Regions from separate parts of the Exiguobacterium sp. ZOR0005 genome, predicted to be linked through region 1. Evidence: riboswitches for the same ligand, from Rfam matches in the RefSeq annotation. Region 1 holds a riboswitch; each other region holds the start of a gene.
The links. A riboswitch is a leader RNA that binds a small molecule or an ion and turns the genes downstream of it on or off. The one in region 1 is predicted to bind thiamine pyrophosphate.

Region 1 (4,665 bases):
GATATTTCATGCGTTGCCTCCAAGAAAACCAGGTTGTTTGAATGTTCCTGTTTTCATGTGGCCAAAAACATCACAGTGTACAAAAAAAGCGAGGCGCGTCGCCTCACTTGATTAAAAACGAGTCCCGAAGTTCGATGATTGTGCCTTCCGGGGCTTTCAATTTACTTAAATATCCGTCGACGACGAAGTAGATGTTGCCGCCCTGTTTCGGTAAGAACGGGACCTCAAGCGCCTCGAGCCGTTGCACTTCTGCCTCGAGGTCGTCTACGTACAGAGCGAAATGGACAGGGCCGGCCACGTGTTTCGAATAGGGGGTCAACGTCTCGTCTTGTTTTGCCGTCTGGAGCTCGATGTAAAAGTCGCCGAGCTTGAGCCAGCTGTTGAACGCGCGGGTATGAAAGTCGGGTGACTCCTGGACGAGCTCGAAGCCGAGTGCTTCGTAGAATCGTTTGGATGCCTCATAGTCGGGCGTTTGGATGCAGAGATGGTGGATTTGTTTCATCGTGTCACTCCTTTCTTACATAGTATCGAATCATGACCGGGAACGGAACTTTTCTAGACAAGGAGCGTAAAGGACAGGGAGGAGGGATAAGATGCATATCCAATATGAATTGACAGAAGACGACTATATCCGGTTCAACTTGAGCCATATCCAACGGTCGAAAACAGGCAAGCGAATGCTGTTCCTGCAGCGAATCATCGGACCGATTGTCTTTCTAGGGGCTGCCTTCGTTTGGACGACATGGCTTCAAGAGACGGACTGGTGGCTGTATGGTGTACAAGGCATTGCGGGTATATTGTGGTTTCTATATTACCCGAAATACTTTGAACGGCACGTCCGGAAGCAAACACGTCGGCTCATCGATGAACGCAGTAACGAAGGGATGATTGGTCCGCATACGATGGAATTGGATGAGAACGGTCTGCGTGATCAAAACGAGTTCGGTGAGACAAGGGTGACTTGGGCCGGGATCAAGGAAATCGTCGAGGAAGACGATTATGTGTACTTATATAACGCTTCGGTCAGCGCCTATATTTTGCCGAAGCGTGGACAAGACATGGAAGAGGTGCGCCGATGGCTGCCGGCTCGCTGACGATACAGCTCATTGATGACACGAATCGGGAAGCCGTCATCGGCTTGACCGTCGCTACGGAGCAGTCCCGCTTTATTGAAACGAATGCGGAATCGCTACGCGAGATGGAAGTCGACGTCAAGTACGCCTGGACGTGCTATGCGCTTTGCCTCAACGAGCGACCGGTCGGCTTTATGATGATCGGGGCGGAGAACAAAGTCGACCGCTACGTGTGGCTCGACCGCTTTATGATAGATGCGCATGAGCAAGGACAGGGGCTTGGATCTCGCTTTCTACAGTTGGCGCTCGTCTGGATCCAGGACCGATTTGATGTAGATGATATCGTCCTTAGTCTCCATCCGACAAATGAACTAGCGAAGCGGTTTTATCAACGAGGTGGATTTGTCGATAGCGGTCGCATCGACGAATGGAACGGGGAAGAGATTTGGGTGTATCACGTCAAACAGGGACAACCGTCATAAGTCGGTCGTCCCTGTTTTCATGGTGGTCGCTTTGACCGAATTACCGGCCATGAAGAAGCAGATGATGGCGGTGAAACCGAAGAGCGGGATGAACCAGTTTTGCGCCAACAGATCCATGACGGTCGGCTCCTCGGGCCAGACGCCTGTGGCGACCAATGCGTGCCAACGCGTATAAGCCGCGATGCGTTCTAACGTGAACAAAAGGGCGGTGATGATGACGGCGGCAGCTCCGGTCACCCATAATTGTAGACGAGTCAAGGCGGTCACTCCTTCTAAATGAGATAACCTTATTTTACCATCTGTACACTCGAAAGGGAGAGGCCAAACGACTCAATTATTGTTTGAGAGCAGGACGCAGCTGTTTGACGCGAGCGAGTACGATCCAACCGAGCAAGGCGCCGGTCACGCTCGAGGCGAGGAAGGCCGGGAAAAAGAAGAGCGCGCCGAACTCAGACCCCATCAAGATTTTCGCGTAAGGTACGGCGATGAGTGAGGCAATCACGCCCGTACCGATGACTTCACCGAGTGCGGCGAAGGCGACGCGGTTCGTCCTCATATAAAAGATACCGGCCAGAAGCGCGCCGATCATGCCGCCAGGGAACGCGAGTAGCGAACCGGTGCCCGTCATGACGCGAACGAGTCCGGTCACGAAGGCGACGAGGACGGCACCGAGTGGGCCGACGGTGACGGCCGCGATGACGTTCACCATATGTTGAATCGGGAAAGCTCGGGCCACCCCGGTCGGAATTGAGATGAACAGTGAGCCGATGATGGCGATGGCGACGAGCATTGCCATCCAAGTGAGTTGTTGAATACGCATGGATCAGTCTCCTTTCAAAATGAAAACGCCACTTCTCCAAAAAGGAAAAGTGGCGTGGAACAGACGAATCCCATGCCACTTCCCTACGCTGGTATGAGCCAGATCAGGTTCAAAGGGTCCGGCGTTTGCCGTCTCAGCCCGAAGGCTCCCCTAGTGGTCGTTTATTCGTTTAAGTATAACATAGTGTCATCATAAGCGTTCGATGATTCATTTGTTCTTCTTGAGCAGATGTTTGTAATCCGTTTCGTTCCAGAACAGTGGCGCGATGGACTCGGGCCCTTTGAAGATTTCACCGTCTCGGTCGTAGACGATGGCATACCCGTTCTCGACCTCAAACACAATCAAATCCGCGGTCACTTCGGCCACGCCGTCCCCGGCGATGATGACGTTCTCGAGCGGCTCGCGAGCGACCGCTACACCCCATTCGTCGAGCTCGACGATGAGCGCGGACGTATAAGCGTGACGATCGTAAATCGATTGAAACGCATCTTGTGTCAACGTGACGTCTTCCGGTGGGGCGCTCGTCCCGTATTTCCGTTTCTCAATCTCCTCGACGAACTGCAGGAACGACGTTTCTTGCCAAAAGAGCGGCGCGGTTGCCTCCGACCCGTTCGCTATCAATCCGTCCTCGTCTTCATACACCGTGGCATATGTCCCATCATCGAGTTGGAACGGATACACGTCTGCATAAGTGTGGTGGATGCCGTTACCGGCGATGACGACCCGTTCAAACGTCTCACGATACGGCGTGAGTCCGTTCGCCTTGAGAGTTTCAAGTAATTCTTCGGCGACTTCATGTTGGTCGAAGACGTCCTTGAAGTCCTCCCGTGTCCATTCGGTCATGATTTCTGGCGCAGGTTCGTTCGAATCCGCTGGAATGACCGGCTTTCCGATTGGATCGGTACAGCCCGCGAGTAACATGAGGCCTAATCCGAATAAAAATAAACGTTTCATGATGCCCACCCTTTAATCATACAAATTTTACCTATTATGAAGAAGCGTAGCATGGATGGAAATAGATGAGAACCTATACACGTTTTCGGTGTGGTGTAGTAAGGCATGAGCCTGTCAGGTTCACTGAACAGAATCTGTACGACTAAACAGGGAACTGTCGGATTTTGGCGAACTGTTAAAGCAAACGAACTTATGAAGGAGCGAGTACGATGCCAAAACGAAAATTTGCTAATCGACGGGACTGGGAGCGGATTCTTGAACACCGCTATGTCCAGATGGACGTCCATGACGAACATTTCTCAGGGACGGTCGCCTTGTTTCAAATCGATGCGGTCCGGGCCCCGCAGTATAAGCAACATAACGGCGAGGAATTCATCGTGGCCGACGCCGGTTATGCATGGCTCCAATATTTTCCGGACAATGAACCGTTCGGGGTGACGGTCATGTTTGATGATTCGGGCCACATCGTCCAGTGGTACATCGATATCGTCGAGGCGATTGGCTATGAGGACGGAATTCCCTATATGGACGACTTGTTGCTCGACATCTTGGTCTTCCCGAACGGAGACGTCGTCCGAAAAGACGAAGATGAATTCGAGGACGCACGGTTGACGGGCGAATTGACACCAGAACTCGTCGTCACCGGCTGGCGTGACTTCGAACAGACGCTCGACCGTATCGAGCGCCGTGACTTCGTCTACTTTGATTTGGCGAGAGGGCATTACGACGAGCTGAAGCAAATGCTTTGAACGCATGGCTTCCTTTGATACAGTGAAAGAAAAGCGCAGGGAGATGAACCATGAAACAGATTGACATCGATACGTGGCCACGAAAGAAGCATTACGAGTTTTTCAAGGCGTTCGACGCCCCACATTTCAACGTGACGGCGACGCTCGACGTCACAAAATTACATACGCATGCGAAGACGACCGGACAATCGTTTTTCAAGCTGTTCTTATATGGTGCGGTCAAAACGGCGAATGCGATCCCGGAGCTTCGCTATCGGATGCGCGGCGACGCGGTCGTCGAGCATGACGTTGTCCACCCGTCGTTCACTGTCATGATGGACGACGATGTCTTCAATTTTTGCACGGTGTCTTATAAAGAGGCGTTCCCGGAATTCGTGGAGGACGTGACAGCGCGGATGGAAGAGGCGAAGCAAAACGTCTATGTCGGCGACGAGGAGTCTGACGACCTTCTTTACATCACGAGCGTGCCATGGGTCTCGTTCACGAGCATCAGTCATCCGACGCATGACCAACAACACGACAGTGTACCGCGTATCGCCTGGGGTAAGTTTATGCCAAGCGGTGAGCGCATAATGATGCCGCTCTCG
Region 2 (4,665 bases), on a different contig from region 1:
GACGTTACCCATTCGATTTGAAGACGGGAACGCTCGGCGAAGGCGAGGCCGTGATTGATTTCAAGGAAGAGGACGGTTTCCCGGACGGTATGACCTCGGATGAGGATGGGTACTTATGGATCGCCCACTTCGCCGGCGGAAAAGTGTCGCGCTGGAATCCGGACACGGGCGAAAAAGTGCTCGAAGTGTCTGTCCCGGCGCCGAACGTCACATCGTGTTGTTTTATCGGCGACGACTTGAACCAACTCGCCATCACGACGGCGCGAGAAGGCATGGACGAGGAGGCGCTCGAAACGTACCCGGACGCAGGGTCGGTGTTTAAAATCGATACAGAAGTGAAAGGGATGCCACTTTATCGTTTCGGACGTTAAGGAGGGAGAACGATGGTGAAACGAATGCTCGTTCGAGCGGGAATCGGTCTGGCGCTCGCGGCGGTGGCCCGAGTCGGAATCAAAAAGTTTCTCGACGACCGCGAGACGATAGATCATTCTTATCTCGAACCGAAGTGGGACGAGACGCCGAGCGTGGACGCGGACAAAGATGAGGACGAGGTCGGCTTGACACAGCTCGATTCGATTTATCGGGCCGAGTGGCAAGCGAACGCTTACCCGCGTTCCGAGGCGGAACGGAAAGCGCTCGAAGAATAGCCACGTTTGGAAACACGCTCAAATCGAGCGTGTTTTTTTGTTGACAACACGGTCAATCCCGTTCATTATCTAAAAAGTAATGATTACTATTTAGGGGATGTTAATGATGAAACGAATTCCAGTCACTGTGTTGTCAGGCTATCTTGGGAGCGGCAAGACGACGTTAATGAACCATATATTAAACAACCGCACCGGCAAGAAATATGCCGTCATCGTCAACGATATGAGTGAATTAAATATCGATGAGCGCTTAATCGAGCAAGGCGGCTTCTCGCGGACAGATGAAAAGTTGGTCGAGCTGTCGAACGGCTGTATTTGTTGCACGCTCCGTGAAGACCTCCTCGAGGCGGTACAAGAGCTTACGAACGATCGTGAGCTCGACGGGATCATCATCGAGTCATCCGGAATCTCTGAACCGATTCCCGTGGCCCAGACGTTCACGTATGCCGATGACGCGCTCGGCATCGACTTGACGAGCCGTGTCTATATCGATGCGATGGTGACCGTCGTTGACGCCTACCGTTTCTTGAAAGACTTCAACTCCGGTGAGTCGCTTCACGAGCGGAAACAAGCGATTGATGAGACGGATGTCCGTGAAGTCGTCGACCTGCTCGTCGACCAAGTCGAGTTCGCCGACATCATCGTCTTGAACAAGGCCGATCGGGTGTCTGACACCGAACTGAACGAGATGGCCGGGCTGTTGAAGACGCTCAACCCGTCAGCAAAACTGTTGACGTCGGTCCATTCGAACGTCGACTTGTCGGAACTGCTAGACGTCAAGCTGTTCGATTTCGAACAGGCGATGCACGCGGCCGGCTGGATTCAAGAGCTTGAGGCGGAAGAACACACGCCGGAGACCGAGGAGTACGGCATCAGCTCGTTCGTCTATCGCCGTCGTCGCCCGTTCCACCCGGAGCGACTCCATGCGTGGATCGAACAGTTCCCAGAGGAAGTCGTCCGAGCGAAAGGATTCCTTTGGATCGCCTCGCGCAACGACATCGCCTGCCTGTTCTCGCAGGCCGGATACGCCTCGACGCTCGAGCACGCCGGACGCTGGCTCGCCACGCTGCCAGAAGAGGAACGTCGTCTCATGTTCGCGGCAGAACCGGAGCTTGCTGAGGACTATATCGAGCCGTACGGCGACCGCCAGACCGAGCTCGTCTTGATCGGGCAGCGGATAGACCGTGCGACCGTCGAATCAGCGCTCGACGCCTGCCTGTTGACCGACGATGAGATGTCGCTCGATTGGACGATGTTGAACGACACGCTCCCGGGTAGCGGCGTCGTCACTTTCTCATAAACCGTTTACAAACGCAAACGAGTCGACTATACTGTTCCTTGCATGAACAACCGCATATATTGGACTACACTAGGGGTGCTTCGGCTGAGATGTGAGCATGGCTCCAATCCCTTATGACTCGATCCGGGTAATACCGGCGTGAGGAAGTGTGGCACTTTTTCTAATGGACTTCAATTGGACGAGTGGCCGCATTCTCATGGATGCGGCTTTTTTGTGCATATAGAAAAAGGGGGAATGCAACATGAACGAGCAATGTGGAACGAGCCCGATCGTCGGGTTCCGCTTTACACTGAGCCCGATGACGTCGGATTTCGTGAGCGTCATCAAAGGGGCATTGAAGGAGACGGATTTACAGAACGTCTGGCGCCACACCGATGACGTCTCGACGGTCATCCGGGGACGGAGTGAGCACGTGTTCGATGTGGCCAAATCAATCCTGTCGCATGCGACGAAGACAGGGACGCACGTCTCGATGAGCGGGACGTTCTCGGTCGGTTGCCCGGGTGACACGATGGGGGACAACCTGCTCGAGGTGACGAGCGAGCCTGTGAACGGACCGGTCGGCGCCCAATACGTCTCCTCCCAGTTCGCGCTCTATCCGCTCGGTGACGAGCAATATATGGACATCATCTATGAAGAGATCGATTTCGCGAAATCACGTGGTGTGTTCAACGATTCGATGCATTACGCCTCGGGCATCCACGGCGACATCGAGCCGGTGTTCTCGTTTTATGAGGCGACGTTCGACCGGGTCCGTGCGAAGACGAGCCACGTCGTCATGACGGTGACGTTCAGCGTGAACAGTCCGTCGCATGAGGAACGCAATGATGCTTAAATCGTGGAAGTTGAAAGAGGTCGTCTTGTTGTCGCTGTTATCGGTCGTGTTCGCCGTCGTCTATTTGGCGTTCGTCCATGTCGGGAACCTTTGGGCCGGCTTGATCGGACCGATCGCCTACGAATGGATCTTCGGAATTTGGTTCATCGTCTCGATTATCGCGGCTTACATCATTCGAAAGCCCGGCGCCGCGTTTTTGTCGGAAGTGCTCGCGGCGACGATCGAGATGATGATCGGGAACGCCATCGGTCCGCGGATCATTCTCGTCGGGATCGTTCAAGGACTCGGGGCCGAGGCGGCGTTCGCCTTGACCGGTTATAAACGGTACGACCTTTGGGTGCTCATGCTCGCCGGGTTCGGTGCGGCCGTGACGAGCTTCGCCTATACGTACGTCATGGGCGGTCTCGCGGCGCTCAGTCCGACATACGTCGCCACGATGTTCGCCCTCCGCGCGACGAGCGGCATGCTCATCGCTGGACTCGGAGGGAAGATATTGAGTGACTTGTTGCTTCGGACGGGTGCGCTCGAAGGGTACGCCGTCGCGCGGCAAGGACGCGTGCATGGTTGAGGCGGAACAGCTGACGTTTCGTTATCCAGGTAAGCCGACCGACGTCTTGTCGGACGTCACGCTCACGCTCCGGGATGGGAGGACGCTCATCACCGGGGCGAGCGGGTCGGGGAAATCGACACTGTTTGCTATGTTCAACCGTCTCTATCCGGATAACTGTGACGGGATCGTGACGGGACGATTGCACTTGTTCAATCGATCGTATGATACGTACGCGGCCGGTGAAGTGAATCGGCGCGTCGGGACGGTGTTTCAAGATCCGGACAGTCAGTTCGTCATGCAGACGGTGGAGGAGGAACTGATTTTCACGCTCGAAAACTTCGGGGTCGCGCGGGGCGAGATGTCGGAGCGTGTCACGGCGATCTTGCATGCGCTCGGCTTGTCCGAGTATCGCAACCGCACCATCCATGACTTGTCAGGGGGCGAGAAGCAACAGATCGCCGTCGCCTGTGCTTTGGTCGGCCGACCGGAATGGCTATTGCTCGACGAGCCGCTCGCCCACCTCGACCCGGAGACGGCGCATCGTTTCGTCCGTTGGTTCGACGGCGTCGCCCGCACCGTCAACGTTGTCGTCATTGAACACCGACCGTACGTATGGGGCGATTTCTTCGACCGGCAAGTCGAGCTTGTGGAGGGACGAATCGTCAAGGATGGGCCGTTCGAGATGCGCCCGGACTATACGTTCGCATCGATTGGGAGCCACAAAGGGGAATATAATTTATTTCACATACCGAATTTCAAACGAAATGAATTTGAACTCGCAGCGAGCGACTTGACCGTCGCCGAGGGAGAAGTCGTCGCTATCCTCGGTCGAAACGGGAGCGGCAAGTCGACATGGCTCAGAAGTCTGGCTCGCAATCATCGTGACGTCGGGTTCGTCCCGCAATCCCCGGCACACTTGTTCGTGACAAGTGACCTGACAAGTGAACTCAAATACGGGCACGATCGTCCGATCGAAGACATGTTGACGCGGCTCGGGCTCGGACCGTTGCGGGATGCGCATCCGCTCTCACTCAGTCACGGTCAAAAACGGCGACTCGCCATCGGGGTGATGATGCTCTCGGAGAAACGATTGATCGCATTTGATGAACCGACGGCAGGACAAGACGAGGCTTCGCTTCGAGCGCTCCATGATTTGATGGCCGAACGTGCGGATGCGGGACAGGCGGTGTTGTTCGTGACACACGACCTCAGTTTTGCTCGGGTCGCGAACACGTACTATTTGATGCATGAGGGGGAGTTGAGCGGCCCTTATGATGCTTCGCTATGGGACGACCCGGAATTATTGCGGAGGCATGGGCTGTTGACGGAGGGA
Region 3 (4,665 bases), on a different contig from region 1:
GCGAGAAGACGAAGATTATCGCCAACGGCATCGCCGACCGCCATATCCGGCCTGTCATCGAACCGGTCGAACATGACGTCTTCCAAATCGGGGCGATCGTCCGTGTCGTACCGATCAAAGATTTAAAAACGATGATTTACGGCGCCAAAATTTTGCAAGAGCGGAATCGCTTGTTCAAATTGACGATCATGGGACCGCTCGACGAGGATGAAGAATATGCAGAGGAGTGCCGTTTGCTCATCGAGCAGAGCGGTCTTACGGACTACGTCGAACTTGTCGGTAAAGTGAACGTCCAAGAGTGGCTGCCGACGTTTGACTTATTGCTGTTGACGAGCATCTCGGAAGGACAGCCGCTCGCTATTTTGGAAGGCATGGCCGCCGGCATCCCTTGGGTGGCGACCGATGTCGGGGCGTGTTCGGAGTTGTTGTACGGCCGGACGGACGACCCGTTCGGTCCGGCCGGATTCATCGTTCCGCCGGTCCACCCGGAGGCGATTGCCGATAAAGTCGAGTGGATGATGGACTATCCGCGCGAGCGGATGCGCTTCGGGAAGAACGGTCGCGAACGCGTGCGTCAATATTACCGGTTGCAACAGTTCGTCGACCGTTACAAAGCCATCTATGAAGCGAGGAGGGAACAGTATGGCGGGCATCGGGTTTAAACTGCAAAAACTGTTTCAAGAAGACTACTATTCGTCACGGCTGAAGGCGTACACGTTCTCTGGCCTCGTCACGTCAGGACCGTGGCTAATCGTCATCTTGGTCGTCGGGACGATTCAATGGCTGGCGTTTCAAATGCCGATGTTGTCGCTGGAAGAACGGACGATTTTCATGCTGTCCGTGTCTTACGCCTTCATCTTTTCGCAAATTGTCTTCAGTTTTCAACAGCTCGTCGTCACGCGCTACGTCGCCGACTTATTCTATGAGAAAAAGGCGCATGAGATCTTTCCCGTCTTTACCGGCATGTTGAAAGTGACGATGCTCGCGGCGGTCATCATGTACAGCATCTTTTGGATGATCTCCCCGCTCGCATTTGTGTATAAACTCGTTTTGTTCGTCTTGTTCATGACGATCAACGTCATCTGGGTCATGTTTTTGTTTTTGAGCGCGGCCAAGTTTTATCAGGCGATCGCATACAGCTTTTTGCTCGGTGGTTTCATCGCGGTCGGCGGCGTGTTCTTGATTAGCCGCATCATGGCAGACCCGACGAGCCTAGAGTTGTTGACCGGCTTCACCGCTGGGATGATCGTGACGTTATTCGGATTATTCTTTGCGATGTTGCGGACGTTCCCGCTCCGCTACGCCACGAGAGAGTTCTCTTATTTCCGTTACTTTGATCTCTACCCCGACTTGTTCGCAATCGGCGTCTTGTACGTCCTCGGGATTTGGGTGACGAACTTCATCATCTGGTTCGGTGAGGGACGGATGGTCGTCGCTGATTCGTTCGTGTTTAATCCCTACTACGACACGGCCGTGTTTTGGTCGTACTTGACGATTGTCCCGACTCAGTTGCTGTTCGTCGTCGCCGTCGAGACGAGATTTTATGAACGGTACCGTACGTTTTATGGGCTCATCAATTACGGCGGGGCACTCCATCAAATCGACAAAGCGAAACAGACGATGACGACCGTCTTGAAAAATGAGTTGATTCGCCTCGGCCGGAGTCAAGGCGTCGTCACACTGTTCGCGGTGCTCATGGCCGGTGTCTTCGTCGGTTGGATCGGCGTACCAGAGGAAGTTGGGCAAATCTTCCGGATGACGACACTTGCCGCGTTCGCGAATGCGATGATTCTCGTGTTGACGCTACTGTTGCTCTACTTCGAAGATCGGCGTGGTGCGCTTCTCGTCAACTTGTCGTTTTTCACGTTCAACGCTTTGTTCACGACGCTGTTGCTTCCGCGAGGCATCGATTGGTATGGCGTCGGTTTTGCAGTCAGTACGACGATCACGTTCTTTATCGCCGGCCTCCGTTTGATTTACTTCATGGGGAAAGTCGATTATTACGTGTTTGCCTCTTCGAATCGGCGTAAACTCGGAACGGAACGGTTCTCCAATATGGGAAGTGTGTTGAACCGCCGCTTCTCACGTTGAAGGGTTCCTATTTCATCAAAAGATTGGTATGATGTGACCGAAGACGACCGAATTTCATAATGTTTGCCACTAGGGGAGTCGCATGACGCGGCTGAGATGGACGAGGTCCAGACCCTTTGAACCTGATCTAGTTCACGCTAGCGTAGGGAAGTGGGCGAAATGACTTGTCTCACCCTCTGTGTATGTCCGACGCCGCTTCCGTTATGGGAGGCGGCGTCTTTTTTCATACAACAAAGGGGGAGACGGAAATGACGTTCACACAACAAATCCGACAAGAGGCGGATGCTTTGTTCCAAGCAAGTTTTGACCACCCGTTCGTTCAAGCACTAGGTGAGGGAACGCTCGACGAGGCGAAGTTTCGCCACTACGTCTTGCAAGACTCGTACTATTTGAACCAGTTCTCAAAAGTGCAGGCGAAGGGAGCGATTTTATCGCACGACATGGAGCTGTCGAGCCGATTTTTGACGCATGCCCTACACACGATTGAAGCTGAACACGCGTTACACCGTGAGTTCTTTACGATGCTTGACGTGACCGAAGAAGAAAGACGTGGGTTCGAGCCGGCACCGACCGCATACGCATACGCGATGCACATGCAACAAGCCGGACCGACGCTCGGGGATGTGCTCGCGGCGATTCTGCCGTGTTACTGGGTGTACTACGAGATCGGGGAACGGTTGAAAAACGCGAAGCCGGAGCATCCAATCTATACGGCTTGGATTGCCACGTACGGGTCGGAATGGTTCCGTGAACTCGTCGAAGAGCAGATTGACCGTCTCGATCTGTTGGCCGAACAGGCGACCGAAGTCGAGCGCACCCGTTATCGTCAATCGTTCTTGAAGAGCTGTTACTATGAAGTGGCGTTTTGGCAGATGGCATGGACGCTTGAGACGTGGGACGTCCCGGTGGAGGTGAGCCGATGAAGCGCGATTTATGGGACAAAGTCCGGGCCGAGCGACCGCTCATCCATAACATCACGAACATCGTCGTCGCGAACTTTTCAGCGAACGGTCTGCTCGCCGTCGGCGCGTCACCGGTCATGGCGTCCGCTGTCGAGGAAGTGGCGGAAATGGCTACAGTGAGCGATGCGCTCGTATTGAACATCGGAACGCTCGATGCATCGACCGAAGCGACGATGATTCGGGCCGGGCAAGCGGCAAACGCTGCGGGACGTCCCATCGTTTTCGACCCGGTCGGTGTCGGCGCGACATCGTTTCGGCGTCAAGTGGCGACCGCGATCCTCGCACAGGTGCAAGTGACCGTCATTCGTGGCAACGCCGGTGAGATGGCGACATTGATTGACCGAACGGCCCACACGCGAGGGGTCGATGGCGGGGAAGCGTTGCATGACGTGACACACATCGCGCGCGAGGCGGCCAAGCGGTATCGCTGTGTCGTTGCCGTGACCGGAGAGACGGATGTCGTCAGTGACGGGGACGTGACGATTGAAATCAAAGGAGGGACCGAAGTGATGACACGGACGACCGGGACCGGCTGTTTGCTCAGTGCGGTCGTCGGCGCATTTCTTGCGGTCGAGTCCGATGCGATGACCGCGACGTCGACGGCGCTCGCCGGGTACGCCCGTTGCGGGGAACTCGCGACAATGCGTGCCGAAGGGTCGGGCGATTTCCCGATCCACTTCTTGAACGAACTCGGTAAGATGACCGCGGTCGAACTACCGAGCGACCGGATCGAGGTGGTCTCATGAAGCGCACACAAGTGTTGACGATCGCCGGTTCCGACTCAGGCGGCGGCGCCGGCATTCAAGCCGACTTGAAGACGTTCCAAGAGCTCGGTGTATTCGGCACGAGCGTCTTGACGGCAGTCACGGCTCAAAACACACGAGGTGTGCATGGCGTTGAAGCGGTCTCGACCGAACTGCTCGCGCAACAACTCGATGCGATCGGTTCCGATTTTTCAATCGAGGCGTGCAAGACCGGGATGTTGTTCGATGCGAGCCGAATCGAGACCGTCGCTTCCGGCGTGAAGCGGCATGCGTTCAAACAGCTCGTCGTCGACCCGGTCATGATCGCAAAAGGTGGGGCGTCCCTACTTCAAGACACAGCCGTCGAGGCGCTCAAGACGTCCTTGCTGCCCCTCGCGACGGTCGTCACGCCGAACGTGCCGGAAGCGGAGGTGTTGACGGGTTTGACGATTCGTTCATTTCAAGACCGTTTTGAGGCGGCGGAACGGATCTTGTCACTAGGCGCGAAGGCGGTCGTCTTAAAAGGGGGACATCTCGAAGGGGAACGTGCCGAAGACCTCGTCTTGACGGCGTCAGAGGCTTTCCTCGTCTCGGCAACTCGTATCCAGACGTTTGACACGCACGGCACCGGGTGCACGTTCTCGGCGGCGCTCACGGCCGAGCTCGCCAAAGGTCGTCCGATCATCGAGGCGACCGTGACGGCGAAGCGGTTCATCCAAAGCGCGATCACGCACGGTCTCGATATCGGTGCCGGACATGGGCCGACGAACCACTGGGCGTACGGCACGTATGGAGAGGAGGGTGTGACGCTTGAAACGATCACGACAAGCCGGGCTCGCTGAACGGCTAGAGCTTTACTTCATCTGTGG

Region 2: another riboswitch for thiamine pyrophosphate. It lies ahead of L971_RS10615 (YkoF family thiamine/hydroxymethylpyrimidine-binding protein); the one in region 1 lies ahead of thiW (energy coupling factor transporter S component ThiW).
Region 3: another riboswitch for thiamine pyrophosphate. It lies ahead of tenA (thiaminase II); the one in region 1 lies ahead of thiW (energy coupling factor transporter S component ThiW).

What each region holds. Positions count from the first base shown of each region.
Region 1 is NZ_JTLB01000016.1:26,465-31,129, reverse strand. It holds gene L971_RS07140 (LTA synthase family protein) at 1-10, opposite strand, end outside; gene L971_RS07135 (VOC family protein) at 104-502, opposite strand; gene L971_RS07130 (YcxB family protein) at 594-1,094, shown strand; gene L971_RS07125 (N-acetyltransferase) at 1,076-1,555, shown strand; gene L971_RS07120 (hypothetical protein) at 1,550-1,813, opposite strand; gene thiW (energy coupling factor transporter S component ThiW) at 1,890-2,375, opposite strand; TPP riboswitch at 2,439-2,537, opposite strand; gene L971_RS07110 (hypothetical protein) at 2,583-3,329, opposite strand; gene L971_RS07105 (DUF402 domain-containing protein) at 3,539-4,078, shown strand; gene L971_RS07100 (tetratricopeptide repeat protein) at 4,129-4,665, shown strand, end outside.
Region 2 is NZ_JTLB01000024.1:21,079-25,743, reverse strand. It holds gene L971_RS10630 (SMP-30/gluconolactonase/LRE family protein) at 1-371, shown strand, start outside; gene L971_RS10625 (hypothetical protein) at 384-647, shown strand; gene L971_RS10620 (GTP-binding protein) at 754-1,947, shown strand; TPP riboswitch at 2,009-2,109, shown strand; gene L971_RS10615 (YkoF family thiamine/hydroxymethylpyrimidine-binding protein) at 2,189-2,782, shown strand; gene L971_RS10610 (ECF transporter S component) at 2,775-3,350, shown strand; gene L971_RS10605 (ABC transporter ATP-binding protein) at 3,343-4,665, shown strand, end outside.
Region 3 is NZ_JTLB01000013.1:7,929-12,593, forward strand. It holds gene pelF (GT4 family glycosyltransferase PelF) at 1-662, shown strand, start outside; gene pelG (exopolysaccharide Pel transporter PelG) at 643-2,091, shown strand; TPP riboswitch at 2,153-2,257, shown strand; gene tenA (thiaminase II) at 2,340-3,014, shown strand; gene thiM (hydroxyethylthiazole kinase) at 3,011-3,799, shown strand; gene thiD (bifunctional hydroxymethylpyrimidine kinase/phosphomethylpyrimidine kinase) at 3,796-4,638, shown strand; gene thiE (thiamine phosphate synthase) at 4,607-4,665, shown strand, end outside.